DNA from 2 places in the Streptomyces sp. NPDC006798 genome. Region 2 is predicted to be linked to the other one. Evidence: riboswitches for the same ligand, from Rfam matches in the RefSeq annotation. Region 2 holds a riboswitch; the other holds the start of a gene.
What was found. A riboswitch is a leader RNA that binds a small molecule or an ion and turns the genes downstream of it on or off. The one in region 2 is predicted to bind cyclic di-AMP.
Positions count from the first base shown of each region.

Region 1: it holds a riboswitch for cyclic di-AMP, as region 2 does, so the genes downstream of both, ABZ714_RS31920 (M23 family metallopeptidase) here and ABZ714_RS09730 (LysM peptidoglycan-binding domain-containing M23 family metallopeptidase) in region 2, are expected to answer to the same signal.

Region 1 is NZ_JBEYIS010000074.1:20,760-28,118, forward strand. Features, by position in the region: gene lhgO (L-2-hydroxyglutarate oxidase) at 1-268, shown strand, start outside; gene trmB (tRNA (guanosine(46)-N7)-methyltransferase TrmB) at 503-1,264, shown strand; gene ABZ714_RS31915 (PrsW family intramembrane metalloprotease) at 1,733-3,049, shown strand; gene ABZ714_RS31920 (M23 family metallopeptidase) at 3,205-4,200, opposite strand; cyclic di-AMP (ydaO/yuaA leader) riboswitch at 4,212-4,358, opposite strand; gene ABZ714_RS31925 (PP2C family protein-serine/threonine phosphatase) at 4,763-6,031, opposite strand; tRNA gene ABZ714_RS31930 (tRNA-Met) at 6,228-6,301, opposite strand; gene ABZ714_RS31935 (TipAS antibiotic-recognition domain-containing protein) at 6,508-7,254, opposite strand; gene ABZ714_RS31940 (sigma-70 family RNA polymerase sigma factor) at 7,301-7,359, opposite strand, start outside.
Region 2 is NZ_JBEYIS010000011.1:8,234-15,592, forward strand. Features, by position in the region: gene ABZ714_RS09715 (tyrosinase cofactor) at 311-709, shown strand; gene ABZ714_RS09720 (tyrosinase family protein) at 727-1,551, shown strand; gene ABZ714_RS09725 (SGNH/GDSL hydrolase family protein) at 1,631-2,431, opposite strand; gene ABZ714_RS09730 (LysM peptidoglycan-binding domain-containing M23 family metallopeptidase) at 2,629-3,639, opposite strand; cyclic di-AMP (ydaO/yuaA leader) riboswitch at 3,645-3,804, opposite strand; gene ABZ714_RS09735 (tyrosine-protein phosphatase) at 4,272-5,084, shown strand; gene ABZ714_RS09740 (DUF6126 family protein) at 5,148-5,327, opposite strand; gene ABZ714_RS09745 (XRE family transcriptional regulator) at 5,472-6,104, opposite strand; gene ABZ714_RS09750 (aspartate aminotransferase family protein) at 6,194-7,359, opposite strand, start outside.

The DNA.
Region 1 (7,359 bases), on a different contig from region 2:
GGCGGGGGAGCTGCGCCGCTCGATGTCGAAGGAGGCGTTCACGGCGGAGGTCCGCAGACTGCTCCCGGCCGTCGCCTCCGGCGACCTGCGCCGGACCGACGCGGGCGTCCGCGCCCAGGCGGTCCTCAGGGACGGCACGCTCGTCGACGATTTCCTGATCCGGGAGAGCCGCCAGGTGGTCCATGTGGTGAACGCGCCCTCCCCGGCGGCGACGGCGTCCCTCCCGATCGGCCGCGAGGTGGCCCGCCGGGTCCGGGCGATGCTGTAGCCGCACCGCTCGCGCTCCGCCGGGGCTCGGCCGGCCGAGCCGGAGCGGGGCGGGAACGAGCGGGCCGGGGTGCGGGCGGGGCGCCGTGTGGGCGGGGCGCCGTAGAATTGGTTCATTGTGTCGACATCGCGCCCCCACACCCCCGAGACCCCCGAAGGCCCCGAGCGGCTCGTGGCCGCCGAGCCCTCGGACGCCCAGCACACCCCGTCGGCCACGGCTGCCACGGCTGCCACGGTGGACGGTTCCGCCGGGGCCCAGGTACGGCGCCGCCGTGACGAGCCGAGGTTTCCGGGCGGCCCCGCCGCCGATCCCGCCGGATCGCACCACGAGCGCCGGATCCGGAGCTTCCAGCCCCGGCGGAGCCGGGTGACCACCGGGCAGGGTGACGCGCTGCGACGGCTCTGGCCGGTCTGGGGCCTCGACATCGACGGCCGGGAGGTGCTCGATCTCGGTGCGATGTTCGACGGGCTGCCCGTCGTCCTGGAGATCGGCTTCGGCATGGGCGAGGCGACCGCGCGGATGGCCGCAGCCGACCCCGGGACCGGGATCCTGGCCGTGGACGTCCACACCCCCGGGCAGGGCAACCTCCTCGGCCTCGCCGAGCGGAACGGGCTGACCAACGTCCGGGTGGCCAACGGTGACGCGATCATCCTGCTGCGGGAGCAGCTGGCGCCCGGCGCGCTCGACGGAATGCGGGTGTACTTCCCCGACCCGTGGCCGAAGAAGCGGCACCACAAGCGGCGGCTGATCCAGCCCGAGTTCCTGACGCTGGCCGCGCGGGTGCTGAAGCCGGGGGCCGTACTGCACTGCGCGACGGACTGGGAGCCGTACGCGGAGCAGATGTTGGAGGTGCTCTCCGCGCACCCCGGCTTCGAGAACACCGCCGAGGACGGCGGCTTCGCGCCGAGGCCCGGCTTCCGGCCCCGTACCCGGTTCGAGGGACAGGGTCTGGACAAGGGCCACGTCGTCCGGGATCTCCTCTTCCGCCGGGTCTGACGGCACGGCCACGGCGGAGCGTCCTCCGGGCGGCACGGCCACGGGCGGTCCCGGACCGGGTGGAACGGCCCCGGGCGGTGGTGTCCGGCGCCGCCGGACGCCGTTCGAAAGGTCGCGGTCGGGGCGATTCGCGGTGGTGTATCGCGCGAACCGGCCAGGGATCACGGCGCCCCGTCGCCGGTTGTCACAGGGGATCGTTAGTGTCGACGGGTGTCCGAGCCGTCCGCATCCCGTCCCGTACCGCGTCCCTCGCCCCCTGAGGCCGGGGCGTCCCCACCCGATCCGGAACGCACCGGGTTGCCCGGGCCCCGGCCCGTACCACCGGAGGACGCGACCGGAACCCCGCCCCGGTCCCACCCGCACCAGCCGAATCCCGCCACCGACACCACCGAACCCATCAGCACCACCGACACCGCTGACACCACCCAGGCCACCTGGCCCACCGGCACCGCCCAGACCACCGGCCCGATGGGCACCGGCGGCTCCGGCGGCCCCGCCGTGCCCGCGTACGACGCCCGGCCGGTCTTCGACGCCATGCCGGAGCGCTCCCGCTGGCGCTACAAGCCGCGGGTCTCCCGGATCTGGCGCAGCAAGGCGATCCGGGCCGGGATACTGATCCTGCTGCTGGCCCTGTGCGCGCTGGTGATCCTGGCGATAGTCCGGGAGCAGACCGGTTCCGAGGGCTTCCTGGTCGGCCTCGGTCTCGCCACCCTGCCCGTGCCCCTTCTGCTGGCGGCCTTCCGCTGGCTGGGCCGGGTCGAGCCCCGGCCCTGGCGGAACCTCGCCTTCGCCTTCGCCTGGGGCGCCTTCGCCGCGGCACTGGTCTCGATCCTGGCCAACACCTTCGCGATCCAGTGGATCGCCACCGCCACCGCGGATCCGACGAGCGCCGACAATCTGGGCGCGACCCTGGTCGCCCCGGTGGTCGAGGAGACCGCCAAGGCCGCCGCGCTCTTCCTGCTCTTCTTCTTCCGGCGGCGGCACTTCACCGGTCTGGTCGACGGTGTGGTGTTCGCCGGTTTCACCGCGACCGGCTTCGCCTTCACCGAGAACATCCTCTATCTCGGGACGGCCTTCGACGAGGAGCAGTCGGCGGGCGGCTCGGGTATCGCCTCGGCGGCGGCGACGTTCTTCGTACGGGTCGTCATGTCGCCGTTCGCGCATCCCCTCTTCACCGTGCTCACCGGTCTCGGACTGGGCTTCGCGGCGATGGCGGCCCGACGGCACCGGCTGCGCCGGTTCGTCCTGCCCGTGCTGGGGCTGCTGCTGTCGATGGCGATGCACGCGCTCTGGAACGGTTCGGCGTCCTACCTCGGCCCGTTCGGCTTCTATCTGGTCTACGGGATGTTCATGGTCCCGGCCTTCGCGCTGCTGACCTGGCTGACGATCTGGTCCCGGCAGCGGGAGCTGCGGACGATCTCGGTGGCGCTGCCGCCGTACGCCGCGGCGGGCTGGCTGGCGCCCGCCGAACCCGCCGCGCTGTCGTCGATGCGGGCCAGGTCCGAAGCCCGGTCGTTCGCCCGCCGGGCCGGGGGGCCGACCGCCGCGCACGCGGTGTCGGAGTACGTACGGTTCGCGACGTCACTGGCCTTTCTGCGCGACCGGGCGTCGCGCGGGGCCGCCGACCCGGACTTCGTGGCGAGGGAGCAGGAGTTGCTGCACCACATGTGGAACCGGAAGGCGGTGGCGGGACCGGCGCTCACCTACGGCGCCCGGGCGGCGGGCGCGGTGCGGGTGCCGCCGCCGTACCGCGACTACGAGGGGTACAACCCGTACCGCGTCTGACCCGTACGGCGTTCCGCGCCCGAACCCGGCCGCCCCGAACCCGGCCGCCCCGGACATTCCGCCCCGGACATGCGGAAACCGGCAGCTCCGACGTCGGGGGGTGATGCGTCGGAACTGCCGGTGGTCCACGAGAGAAGCGGGCCGCGGGGGTTTGCCTAGACCGGAACGCCCTTGCTGCGCAGCCAGGCCAGGGGGTCGATCACCGAGCCGCCGGGCGTCCTGACCTCCAGGTGGAGGTGGTCGCCGGTGACATTGCCGGTGGCGCCGACCCGGCCGATCATGTCGCCCGCGGCGACCTTCTGGCCGACGCTGACGTTGATCGACGACTGGTGGGCGTACATCACCTCGGTGCCGTCGTTCAGTTGGAGGATGGTCTGGAGGCCGTACGCGCCCGCCATGCCGGCGGACTTGATGGTGCCCGCGCCGACGGCCTTGGTCGGGGTGCCCGCCGAGGCGGCGAAGTCGACACCGGTGTGCTGACCGGAGGACCACATCGAGCCGGACTGGCCGTAGACCGAGGTGATCCGGTAGTTGGAGGTAGGGGGCGAGAAGCTCTTCGCCAGCTTGGCGAGCCGCTCGGCCTCCGCCTTCTTCTTGGCTTCCTCGGCGGCCTTCTTCTTCGCCTCGTCCGCCTTCTTCTTGGCGTCGGTGGCGGCCTGCTTCGCGTCCTCGGCCGCCTGTTCGGCGGCGGCCTTCTCGGCGGCGGCGCGGCGCTCCGCGTCGGCGGTGGCCTGCTGCTGCTCGGCCTGCTGGAGGATCCGGGAGCGCAGGGCGTCACCGGCGGCCGCGTCGGCCTCCTCGGCCTGGGCACCGGGGGCGCCCATGGTGGCGAGGCCGACCGGGGCGGGGCCCTCCTCGTCGCCGCCGAGCCCGTCGGGCAGGGAGATGGTGATCGGGGCCTTGTCCTGCGCGGTGGCGATGCCGCCCGCGCCGACCGCGGCGATGACACCGACACCGAGGACGGTGGAGCTGCGGGCGAAGGCCCGGCGCTGCTGGCGCAGTACGCGGTGCTTGCCGCGGTTGGAACCGATGGTCTCGGCGCTCGGGTTCCACTCGTCGGTGGAACGCTCGGGACCGCCGTCCTCACGGAAGCCGGAGTGCGAGTACCCGGGCCCGGCGGGGGCTTGCGGGGCAGGGGTGTTGGACGCCACTGAGGCGTGCTCCTTTCCTTCCTTCTCGCCTACCGGGTTAGCTGACGGGTTCGGAGCAGGAAGGTCTCCTACGCGTGACTCCGCAGGCTGCGGAGTCACCCGATTCACCCCAAGAAGTGGTTCCCCGGTTCCCTTGCGGGATTCGGCGCATGAGCACGGAGCCGCCCTGACGGCGGCTGGGACGACCGCGCTGCGTTATCGAACGTTAATAGACACCGGGAATGTTTTCCAAGCTGTTCCTGATGATCGTTAAACCCATCTGGTGGATCAACCGGGACAGAAGCTCGCCAAATCGGGCGAGCCGACCGGCAAAACGGGTCCCTGACGCCCCGTCGGGGCGCTCGCGGCCACTGACGGACCGTCAATTGATATATGCAGAGCGACGACTCGGTTACTCTCGGTCGATAAATGGGCTGTGCAATGGCACATAGGCGCCGACACCCGGCGAAGGGTTGGTCAAGTCTTTATCCAAGAGCCCGGAGCGCCGCCTGTCCCGGCGCCGGACGGACCCTCGGCGGGGTTCGGCCACCGGGGCCGGAAGCCGGCCTACGGGATCCGGAGATCAGCCGTCCTCGGGGGTCCCGGGGGTCGGGGATCCGGAGGCCGCGGACCCGGAAGCCCCAGATCCGGAGGCCGGGGTATCGGAAGCCGGGGCATCCGCAGACGGGGTATCGGAAGCCGGAGTACCGGAGACCGCACGCCCGGAGAACTCAGGTCCCGTGACCAAGGGCCCCGTGACCGCCAGCAGCGCCATGTCGTCCGTGGATCCGCCGCCCGTGTGCCGTCGTACGTCGTCGACCAGCGCGTCCAGCAGCTCCCCCGGCCCCGGGAACACCCGGCCCCCGAGCCGCTCCCCCGGGTCGTAGAAGGCCCCCGCCGGGTTCCGCGCCTCGGAGAGCCCGTCCGTGTACAGCAGCAGGGTCGAGCCGGCCGGCATCGGATGGGTCTCGGTCCGCCCCGGCCACTCCCCCAGCTCCCGCATCCCCAGCGGCAGGGCCGCGTCGTCCGGCGGCAGGAACCGGGCCCGGCCGTCGCCCCGCAGCAGCAGCGGTTCGGGGTGCCCCCGGTTGAGCAGCCGTACGACCCCGGCCCCGTGCGGGATCTCCGCGATCACGGCAGTCGCGAAGCCCTCGTAGCGGGCCGTGTTCTCCTCGGTGTCGCCGCCCCTGCGCAGCCCCTCCCGGACCAGGGCCTGCTCCAGCCGGGCGGCGACCTCCTCCAGCGTCGGCTCCCGTTCGGCCGCCTCGCGGAAGGCGCCGATCAGGACGGCCACGGCCTCGACCGCGCCCAGGCCCTTGCCCCGGACGTCGCCGACCACCAGCCGCACCCCGTGCCGGGTCTCCTGGACGGCGAAGAGGTCGCCGCCGATGAAGGCGTCGGCGAGGGCGGCCTCGTACCGGGCGGCGACCCGTAGCCCGCCGATCTCCTCGGCGGGTGTGGGCAGCACGGCGCGCTGCGCGGTCTCGGCGATCACCCGGGCGGAGGCGAGCCGCTGCTGGCTCCGGGTGATGACCCGGTTGATGAAGAGGGCCAGCGCCGAGACGGTGATCACGGTGGTCAGCTCGGTATACGCCTGGGTCTCGTCGAGCAGGCTGTTGTAGAAGTCGAGGGCCAGTTCGGTCAGTACGGCGAAGATCCCGGTCGCCAGGGTGACGGAGAAGGAGAAGAAGGGCGCGGCGAGCAGCGGGGCGGCCGTGAACATCGGGGCGGCGGTGAACTTCGACGGGGTCGAGAGGTCGAAGACCACACCCACGATGATCATCAGCGACGGCAGCATCCGGGCGAGTCGCCGGGCACCACCGGACAGGTTCGGTTGTTCTTCCTCCGCCACGGATGCTCTCCTCCCCCCTCAGCGTCCCGGCCGGACGGGCGGAGGGCGACCCGCGGAGGGCCGGACGGGGGACGACGTGGGAACAGCCGGGGGGCGACCGGGGGTCGGCCGGGCAACGGCGGACCGAACGGCGACTGGCAGGGGGTACGACAACGGCCCGGTGTTCCTGTTACGGAACACCGGGCCGTGTCTTCAGTAGCGGGGACAGGATTTGAACCTGCGACCTCTGGGTTATGAGCCCAGCGAGCTACCGAGCTGCTCCACCCCGCGTCGTTGAACACAACCTTACGCCATCCGGAGCACCACCGACGACCATTTCCGCCCCCGCGGCCTCATCGGTTTCGCGAATCCCGCCGACCACGCCCGACATAATCGCTTTTCATTCGTTTTAACCCGGCTCTGTCGCCTTCGCGGTCCTCGCCGTCCTCGCCGGACCGGCGGATTCCCGTTGGCCCCGCCGGTCCCCCGAGCCCGCCTCAGTCGGTCAGCTGACGGTCCGCGTAGATCCGCATCGCGTCCCGGACGAAGGCGGCCGTCCCCTCCCCGTACTTGTCGTAGTTCTTCCCGAACCGCGGGTCCGCCGCGAACATCTCGCCGAGCCCGGCGAAGTGGCTCTTCGACGGGGGCCGGACCGCCGACTGCCAGGCGTACATCCGCCGGGTGATCTCCTGCGCCCGCTCGTCGCCGGGCCCGGCGCCCTCCTGGCAGGCGCGCCCGTAGTGCCGGGCGATCGTCTCGTGCTCCACCAGCCGCGCCCGCCGCTCTTCCTCGCCGAGCGCCGACCACCACCGCCGGCCGTCGCGCCAGGCGTCGGCGCCCCAGCGTTCGGTGACCTCCTTCTCGTACCGCTTGTCGTCGAATCCGTCGAGCACGTCCTCGGCCATCACTTCTTCCCCTCGTTCGGTCTTCAGCAGGGTGGTCCGCACCGAGGCGATCCGGCGCGCGAGCCGGTCCCGTTCCAGTTCCAGCAGCTCCAGATGGGCCCGGAGCGCGGCGGCCGGGTCGCTCCGGCCCGCCAGGACCCCGGCGATCGCGGGCAGCCCGAGCCCCAGCTCGCGCAGGAGCAGGATCCGCTGGAGCCTGATCAGCTCGTCCGGCCCGTAGTAGCGGTAGCCGTTCGACCCGATCCGCCGGGGCTCCAGCAGTCCGATGTCCGCGTAGTGCCGCAGGGTGCGGCTGGTCGTCCCGGCGCGCCGGGCGACTTCCTGGATCGACCACTCCATGACCTGAACGGTAGAAGTTGACGTTACGTAAAGGTCAAGCCCGGCATCAGCCGACGATTCGGGCGGCCCGGCGGCGGAGGTAGTCGGCCTCCGGTCCGCTGAGGG
Region 2 (7,359 bases):
AAAACATGGCCCGATTTCCGGCCATGTTCCGATCATGGGCGGGATCTCCGGCGCCGCCGCTCCACCGAAGGATCTTCATATTCACCCCGCCTTCACGACAGAATCTTCACCGCGGCGGGTGACGGCTCAGGGCGCCGGGCGCCGAGAAGCACCGGCTGCAACGTGATGACCTGCGAAGACATGACCCAATGGCAGCCAACCGACCTCGGCGCCCTACTGCGAAGCCGACGGCCCGGGTAGTCATGGCCGCGGCGTCCTCGGGACATCCCCGGGGCCGCCCTCCACCACGATTCCCGGAGGTCGTTTCGTCATGTCCAGATTCACCCGACGCCAGGTCATCGGGGCCGCCGCGGGCGCAGCCGCGGGCACGGCACTGATCGGGGTCGCCACCGCGACCGCCGTCGGTTCCTCCGGCGGCCACACCACGCACGGCCCCGCGAAGGGACTCGACTCCTTCGACGAGGTCTTCCAGGGCCGCCGCATCCAGGGGCTGCCCGCCGAGGGACACGCCGCCAAGTCCCATGCCGCCCACGGCGGCTACCAGGTACTGATCGACGGCCGCGAACTCCACATCATGAAGCACGACAAGTACGGCTGGAGCAGCGCGGTCAACCACTACTCACGGTTCAAGACCCCGCTCGACGCCGCGCGGGGCGCGGTCGAGAGCCTCAAGGGCGCCCAGCTCGTTCCCTTCATGCCCACCGTCTGAGCCGGGGAGCCCGCGACATGACCGTACGCAAGAACCAGGCGAGCCTCACCACCGCCGAGAAGAAGAAGTTCACCGACGCCGTGCTGGAGGTGAAGCGAATAGGCGTCTACGACCAGTTCGTCGAGGCCCACCGGCTCCGCTTCGCCCTCGATATGAACACCAGCGTCTACGTGGGCCACTTCGGGGCGTCGTTCCTGCCCTGGCACCGCAAGTACCTGATCGACTTCGAGGCCGAGCTGAAGAAGGTCGACGCGACGGTGTCGATCCCCTACTGGGACTGGACGGTCGACAACACGCCCGCGTCGTCCCTCTGGGCCCCGGACTTCCTCGGCGGCACCGGCCGCGCCCTGGACGATCAGGTCATGGACGGCCCGTTCGCCTACTCCACGGGCAAGTGGAACATCACCGTCGGGGTCGATACCGGGGTGTTCCTCAAGCGCTCTCTCGCCAGCTGGGTCCCGACGCTGCCCACCGCGGCCCAGGTCGCCGACGCCCTGGCCCTGACCACCTACGACTCGGCGCCGTTCCGGGACGGTTCGAGCGGCTTCCGTGCCCGGCTGGAGGGCGCGGACGGCTACTACGCCATGCACAACCGGGTCCACCGGTGGGTCTGGGGCCACATGGAGACCGCCACGTCCCCCAACGACCCGGTGTTCTGGCTGCACCACGCCTATGTCGACAAGCTCTGGGCCGACTGGCACGCGCTCCACCCGGCCAGCGCCGAGTACCTGCCCAGCACCAGCACGACCGGCGCGGTGGCCCTGAACGAGAACATGGCCCCGTGGACCAACACCACACCGGCCAGTCTGCTGGACCACACCCAGTGGTACACCTACGCCTGACGGTCCCGGTGTGACCGGATGACCGGATGACCGCGTCCGAGGGCCCGCTCCCGGTACGGGCGGGCCCTCGGACCCGGCGTCACAGCGGCAGCAGATCGGGCCGCTTGGCCTCCACATGGTCGCCGGAGCTCTCGCCCCGCAGCCGCCGTCCGATCCACGGCGCCAGGTACTCGCGCGCCCACTGGATGTCGTCGCGCCGTACCTCCAGCGTGCCCCGCAGCGGAGTCGGCGGCCACGGCTGGTCGGGGTCGGCCGGGATGTCGAGCCCGAGCACCTGACCCGCCCGCAGGGCGACCCGGGTATGCCCCTCCGGCGACAGATGGAGCCGGTCGGGGTCCCAGGCCCGGCGGTCCTGTACGGACCGGAGCGACCACAGGTCCAGCACCGGGCAGTCGTAGCGGTCGGCGATGGCCCGGACATGGGCCGTATAGGTGGCGATCTTGCCGCGCAGATGGCGCAGTACCGGAATGTCACGGGTGTCGAAGCCGGTGGTGACCATGACGGTGCCGACGGCCCCGGTCAGTTCGGCGACGGCCCGCTCGAACCGCTCCGCCACGTCGTCCGGGTCGCTGCCCGGGCGGATGATGTCGTTGCCCCCGGCGCAGAACGACACCAGGTCCGGGGCGAGCGCCCGCGCCCTGGGCACCTGCTCCGCCACGATCTGGTCGAGGAGCCGGCCGCGTACGGCCAGATTGGCGTACCGGAAGGTGCCTTCCGGTACGCGGTCGGCGAGCAGTACCGCGAAGCGGTCCGCCCAGCCGACGTAGGTTCCATCGGGTCCCGGGTCCCCCACGCCCTCGGTGAAGCTGTCACCGATCGCCGCGTACGACCCGATCCCGCCGGTCATCACTGTGCTCGAATCGTCTCCCACGGCAACCATCCTCCCCTCCCGGATGTGACCTACGCGACCGTAGGGAGGGGTTGACGGGCCGTGATCTATCACACCGTGATCCCGCGACCGGCCGGGAATACACCGCGTCCCCCACGACAGGGGTGTCGTGGGGGACGCGAGTTCGGCGGGCTCGGCCCGCCCGACGGGCTCAGCAGGTCGAGCCGGGCCCGGCGCGCTCAGCGGGCTCAGAGGTCGACGCCGTGGCTCCGCAGATGGGCGACGGGGTCGATGTCGGAGCCGTAGCCCGGTCCGGTACGGACCTCCAGGTGCAGATGCGGGCCGCTGGAGTTGCCGGTCGAACCGGCGAGGCCGATCTGCTGTCCGCCGCTGACGGTCTGGCCGGCGGCGACGGAGAGGGAGGAGAGATGGGCGTACTGCGAGTAGGTGCCGTCGGTGTGCTGGATGACGACCTCGTTGCCGTACGCACCGGCCCAGCCGGCGGAGACGACGGTGCCGGGGCCGATGGACTTGATGCTGGTCCCGGTGGGCACCGCGAAGTCGACACCGGTGTGGTAGCCGCTGGACCACATGGCGCCGGAGGCGCGGTACGGGGTGCTGACGGCGCCGTCGACCGGGGCGGACCAGCCGCCCGTGGCCGGGGCGGACTCGGGGGCGGGCTCCGCGGCGGCGGGCTCGGCGGCCGGGGCCGGGGCGGCCTCCTTCGCCGGGGCGGGCTCGGCGGCGGGGGCCGGGGCGGCGGCCCGGGCGCCGTCGCGGGAGGCGCGGTCGGCCTTGCCGGTCTCCGCCTTCTTCTCGGCCTTCTTCTCGGCCTTCTTCTCGGCCTTCGCCGGCTTGTCGCCGGTCCCGGACTGCGGGCGCTCGGCGCCGCCGCCGTTCAGGGTGAGCTTCAGACCGGGGTGGATCAGGGACGGGTCGTCGCCGACGGCCGTACGGTTGTCGGCGTACAGCTGCTGCCAGCCGCCCTCGACGTCGCGCTCGAACGCGATCCCGGACAGATGGTCACCGGCGACGACGACATAGGTCGTGGCTCCGGTGGCGGCCTTCCCGGCGGCGGCCGGGGTCGCGGGGGCGGCCGGGGCGACGGCGGCCGTCACCGGGGCGGCGGGTTCGGCGGCGTGGGCGCCGGTGGCCCCGATCAGGGGCAGGGCGATGGCGGCTCCGCCGGTGCCGGCGGCGACGATGCCGCGTGTGATGACCGTCGTCCGGGGACGGCGGTGCTTACCCTTTCCGGGCATGGCGCGATTCCTCTCCGGCGCCTGCGAGGTGAGCTGTCGGGTTCGGGCTGGAGTTGCCCGGCCGCGCCCGTCGGGCACGGCTTCACCCCGAGCCGTCCGGTCGCCCGGATCGGCGTACTACCTGGGTCCCCCGCTCCTGCCACGTGGTTCGGGTGAAGGAAAGTCCGGGCGGCGGCAGGATTCGGCGGTCCGTCCGGAGTCCGGTGAACCTAAACCGGCCATGTCGTCAGGAACAAGCCAAGCGGTACGGGAGCGGCCGGGGTCGATCTTGCGGGAACCCCGGGGCCGGTCACCCTCCGTGGAGACCCCGGGGTCAACTCCCCAGCGCCGGGGGCGTCACGCCCGGCGCCCCCCGCCACACAACGTCACGATTGTGATCCTGCTCATGACGACCACCCATCTCCCCATGAGACAGGGCATGTTCGACCAAGCACCTATTGGGCATGAATACGGACAGAACCCTACGATCCTCTGATGGCTCGGCCGCTCTCCGGCCCCGCCCGGACACCGTGACGGCACCGCTCCGGCCCGGTCGGACAAGAAGATTGCCCGAGGGAACCGATGTCGTATCGTCGGGTTCACGCCACCGTCGGCGTCCGAGCCGACGGCAGTGACGCCACAGGGAGCCCTCAGTGACGCAGCAGGTGCCGCAGGTTCCGTCCACCGAGCCCGAGCTGGCCGGGGTCCGCAACTTCCGCGACGTCGGCGGCATGCCGACCCTCGACGGGCGGACGGTGCGCCACGGCCGCCTCTACCGCAGTGGCCATCTGGCCCATGCCACCGGGAGCGACACCGCCTTCCTCGCCGGTCTCGGCCTCCATACGATCTTCGACTTCCGCAACGCGGCCGATATCCGGATCGAGGGCCCGGACGTGACCCTGCCGGGGGTACGGAATCTCAATCTGCCGCTGAGCGACCCCGCCGACGGCGCCGAGTTCTGGCAGGTGGTCCACCGGGGCGATCTGCCCCAGCTGCGGTCCCTGCTGGCGGACGGCCGGGCGGCGGACCGGATGACGGAGTCGTACCGGACCCTGATCGCGGGCCGGACCGGCGAGCACGGCCGGGTACTGCGCACCCTGGCCGAGGACAGCGTCCCGGCCCTGATGCACTGCGCCGCGGGCAAGGACCGGGCGGGTCTCTCGATCGCGGTGACCCTGCTGGCGGTCGGGGTGGAGCGGGAGGCGATCGAGGCGGACTATCTGAAGTCCAACGATCCGCACCGCCGCTATCTGGTCCGGCGGGCCGACGACGCGCCCGCCGGGACGTCCGGCGAGGTGATGGAGCTGCTGAGCCCGCTGTTCGACGCGCGCCCGGCCTATCTGCGGGCCGCGTTCGACACCATCGACACGGCCTGGGGCGGAACCGAGGAGTATCTGTCCCGGGGTCTCGGCCTGACCCCGGAGACCCGGGACCGGCTGCGGGAGCGGCTGCTCACCTCGGTCTGACCAGCGGCGCCCCGACACCCGACGCCCCCGGCGCCTGACGGGCCCGGGGCGTATTCCCGACGGCTACTTCGCGCCGACCTCGAAGAGGAGATAGAGGAAGCCCGCGAAGACATGTCCGGCCACGAGATAGGCGAAGAGCCGGATCCAGATCCCCTTGGGGAACTTGCCCTCCTCCTTCCGCTCGCGGACGGGCCGGTCGGCGGGGACTGCCGTGCCCTCGCCCGCGGTGGGGTTCTCGACCATGACGGCCTCTGCTTTCTCCGGCCCGGGGGCCGGGGCTGTCTCCCGGCCCGGCCGGAAGGGGTTCCCGGCCGGTCACCGGGACCGGTCGGGCGGTTCTGACGGTCGTCGGGGACCGGGCGGCGGAGCCGGACCGGCCCGGGGCCGTCAGAAGTGCGGATGGAAGATATCGGGGCTCTGGAGCAGCGTATGGACGAAGATCATCTCCGCTCCGTCCCTGGTCGCGGCGGTGATCCGGTGCGGGGTGAGGGAGTCGTAGTGCGCGCTGTCACCGGGGCCCAGCTCGTGCGCGGTGTCGCCGAGCGACAGCCGGACCCGGCCGTCGAGGACGTAGAGCCACTCCTCGCCGGGGTGCTGGCGGACCAGCTCGCCCTGGGCGCCGTAGGGCACGATCAGCCGTAGCGACTGCATGGCCCGGCCCGCTCCGCCGACCTGGTGGTACGTCCACCCGTCGGCCTGGGACGGCTCCCGGCTCCCGGCCCTGATGACCGGGTCGTGCTCCGGCGACGACTCCCCCAGCAGCTCGGAGACTGTCGTACCGTAGATCCTGGCGAGACCGAGCAGCATCGGCAGCGACGGCTGGCGGCGGCCGGTCTCCAGCCGGGAGAGATGCGCGGGCGAGAGCCCGGCGCGATGGGCCGCGGCCTCCAGGGTCAGTCCGCGCCGGCGGCGCAGATCGCGGAGCCTGGGCGCCACGTCGGGCAGCGACTCCGGCGCTTCCGGCCCGCCGGGCGCCGTGGATCGGGGGTCCGGGGGGTGGCCCCCGGGAGGACTCTGCATACGTCCATTGCGCCAGGAAAATGCCTCTGAGGCAACTTTCTTGCCCCAGAGGCAAAAAATTCCCGGACGCATGATCTTCGAACTGACGGTCAGCGCTGTGCCATGGCCTGCTTGACCAGGGTTTTCCCGAAGTCCCAGAGCAGTCCGCCCCCGCTGTGGGCCTCGTCCATGACCGCCGTGAAGGCGGTGACGAAGCGGTCCACCTCCGGCTCGCCGATGATCAGCGGCGGAATCAGCTTGATCACCTCCAGATGGTCGCCGGAGACCTGGGTGAGAATCCGGTGCTTGTGCAGCAGCGGTACCACCACCATCTGGGCGAAGAGGCCCTTGCGGGCGGTCTGCAGCATCGCCCAGCGGCCCCGCAGGGCCAGCGACGACGGGCGGCCGAACTCGATCCCGGTCATCAGGCCGCGGCCGCGGACGTCCGCCAGGAACTCGTACCGGTCCACCAGCCCGGCCAGCCGGGTACGCAGCAGATCGCCGGTGGTCCGGGCCCGGGCCACCAGCTTCTCGTCCTCGATCACCGAGAGCACCGCGAGCCCGGCGGCCATGGCCTGGGCGTTGGAGCCGAAGCTGGCGGAATGGACCAGGACCCGGTCCATGGCGGAGTAGACCTTCTGGAAGATCCAGTCCTTGCCGAGGGTGGCGCCGACCGGGACGTAGCCGCCGGAGAGCGCCTTGGCGACACAGATCAGATCGGGTTCCACCCCGGGTTCGTGCTGATGGGCGTAGAAGTCGCCGGTACGGCCGAGGCCGGTCTGCACCTCGTCGGCGATCAGCAGCGCCTTGTGCCGGTGGAGCAGTTCCGCGGCGGCCGCCAGATAGCCGGGCGGCGCCTCGTACACCCCCTTGCCCTGGACGGGTTCCACCACCAGGGCGGCCACATCGCCGCGGCGCAGCTCCCGCTCCAGGGCGTCGAGGTCGCCGAGGGGGACGGCGGTGTCGGGGAGCAGCGGGGCGAAGCCGTCGCGGAAGCCCGCCTCGCCGTTGACGGAGAGGGAGCCGGTGGTCAGCCCGTGGAAGGCGTGGTCGCAGTAGAGGACCCTGGGTCTGCCGGTGGCGTAGCGGGCGAATTTCAGGGCCGTCTCCACGGCCTCCGTACCGCTGTTGGAGAAGAACACCCGGTCGAGATGGGGGCTGTACGCGAGCAGCCGCTCGGCCAGCAGTCCGGGCAGCGGCTGGCAGTCGAAGCGGGTGAGGTCGGCCAGGGACGCGTCGAGGACGTCGTGCAGGGCCTTGCGGACGACGGGGTGGT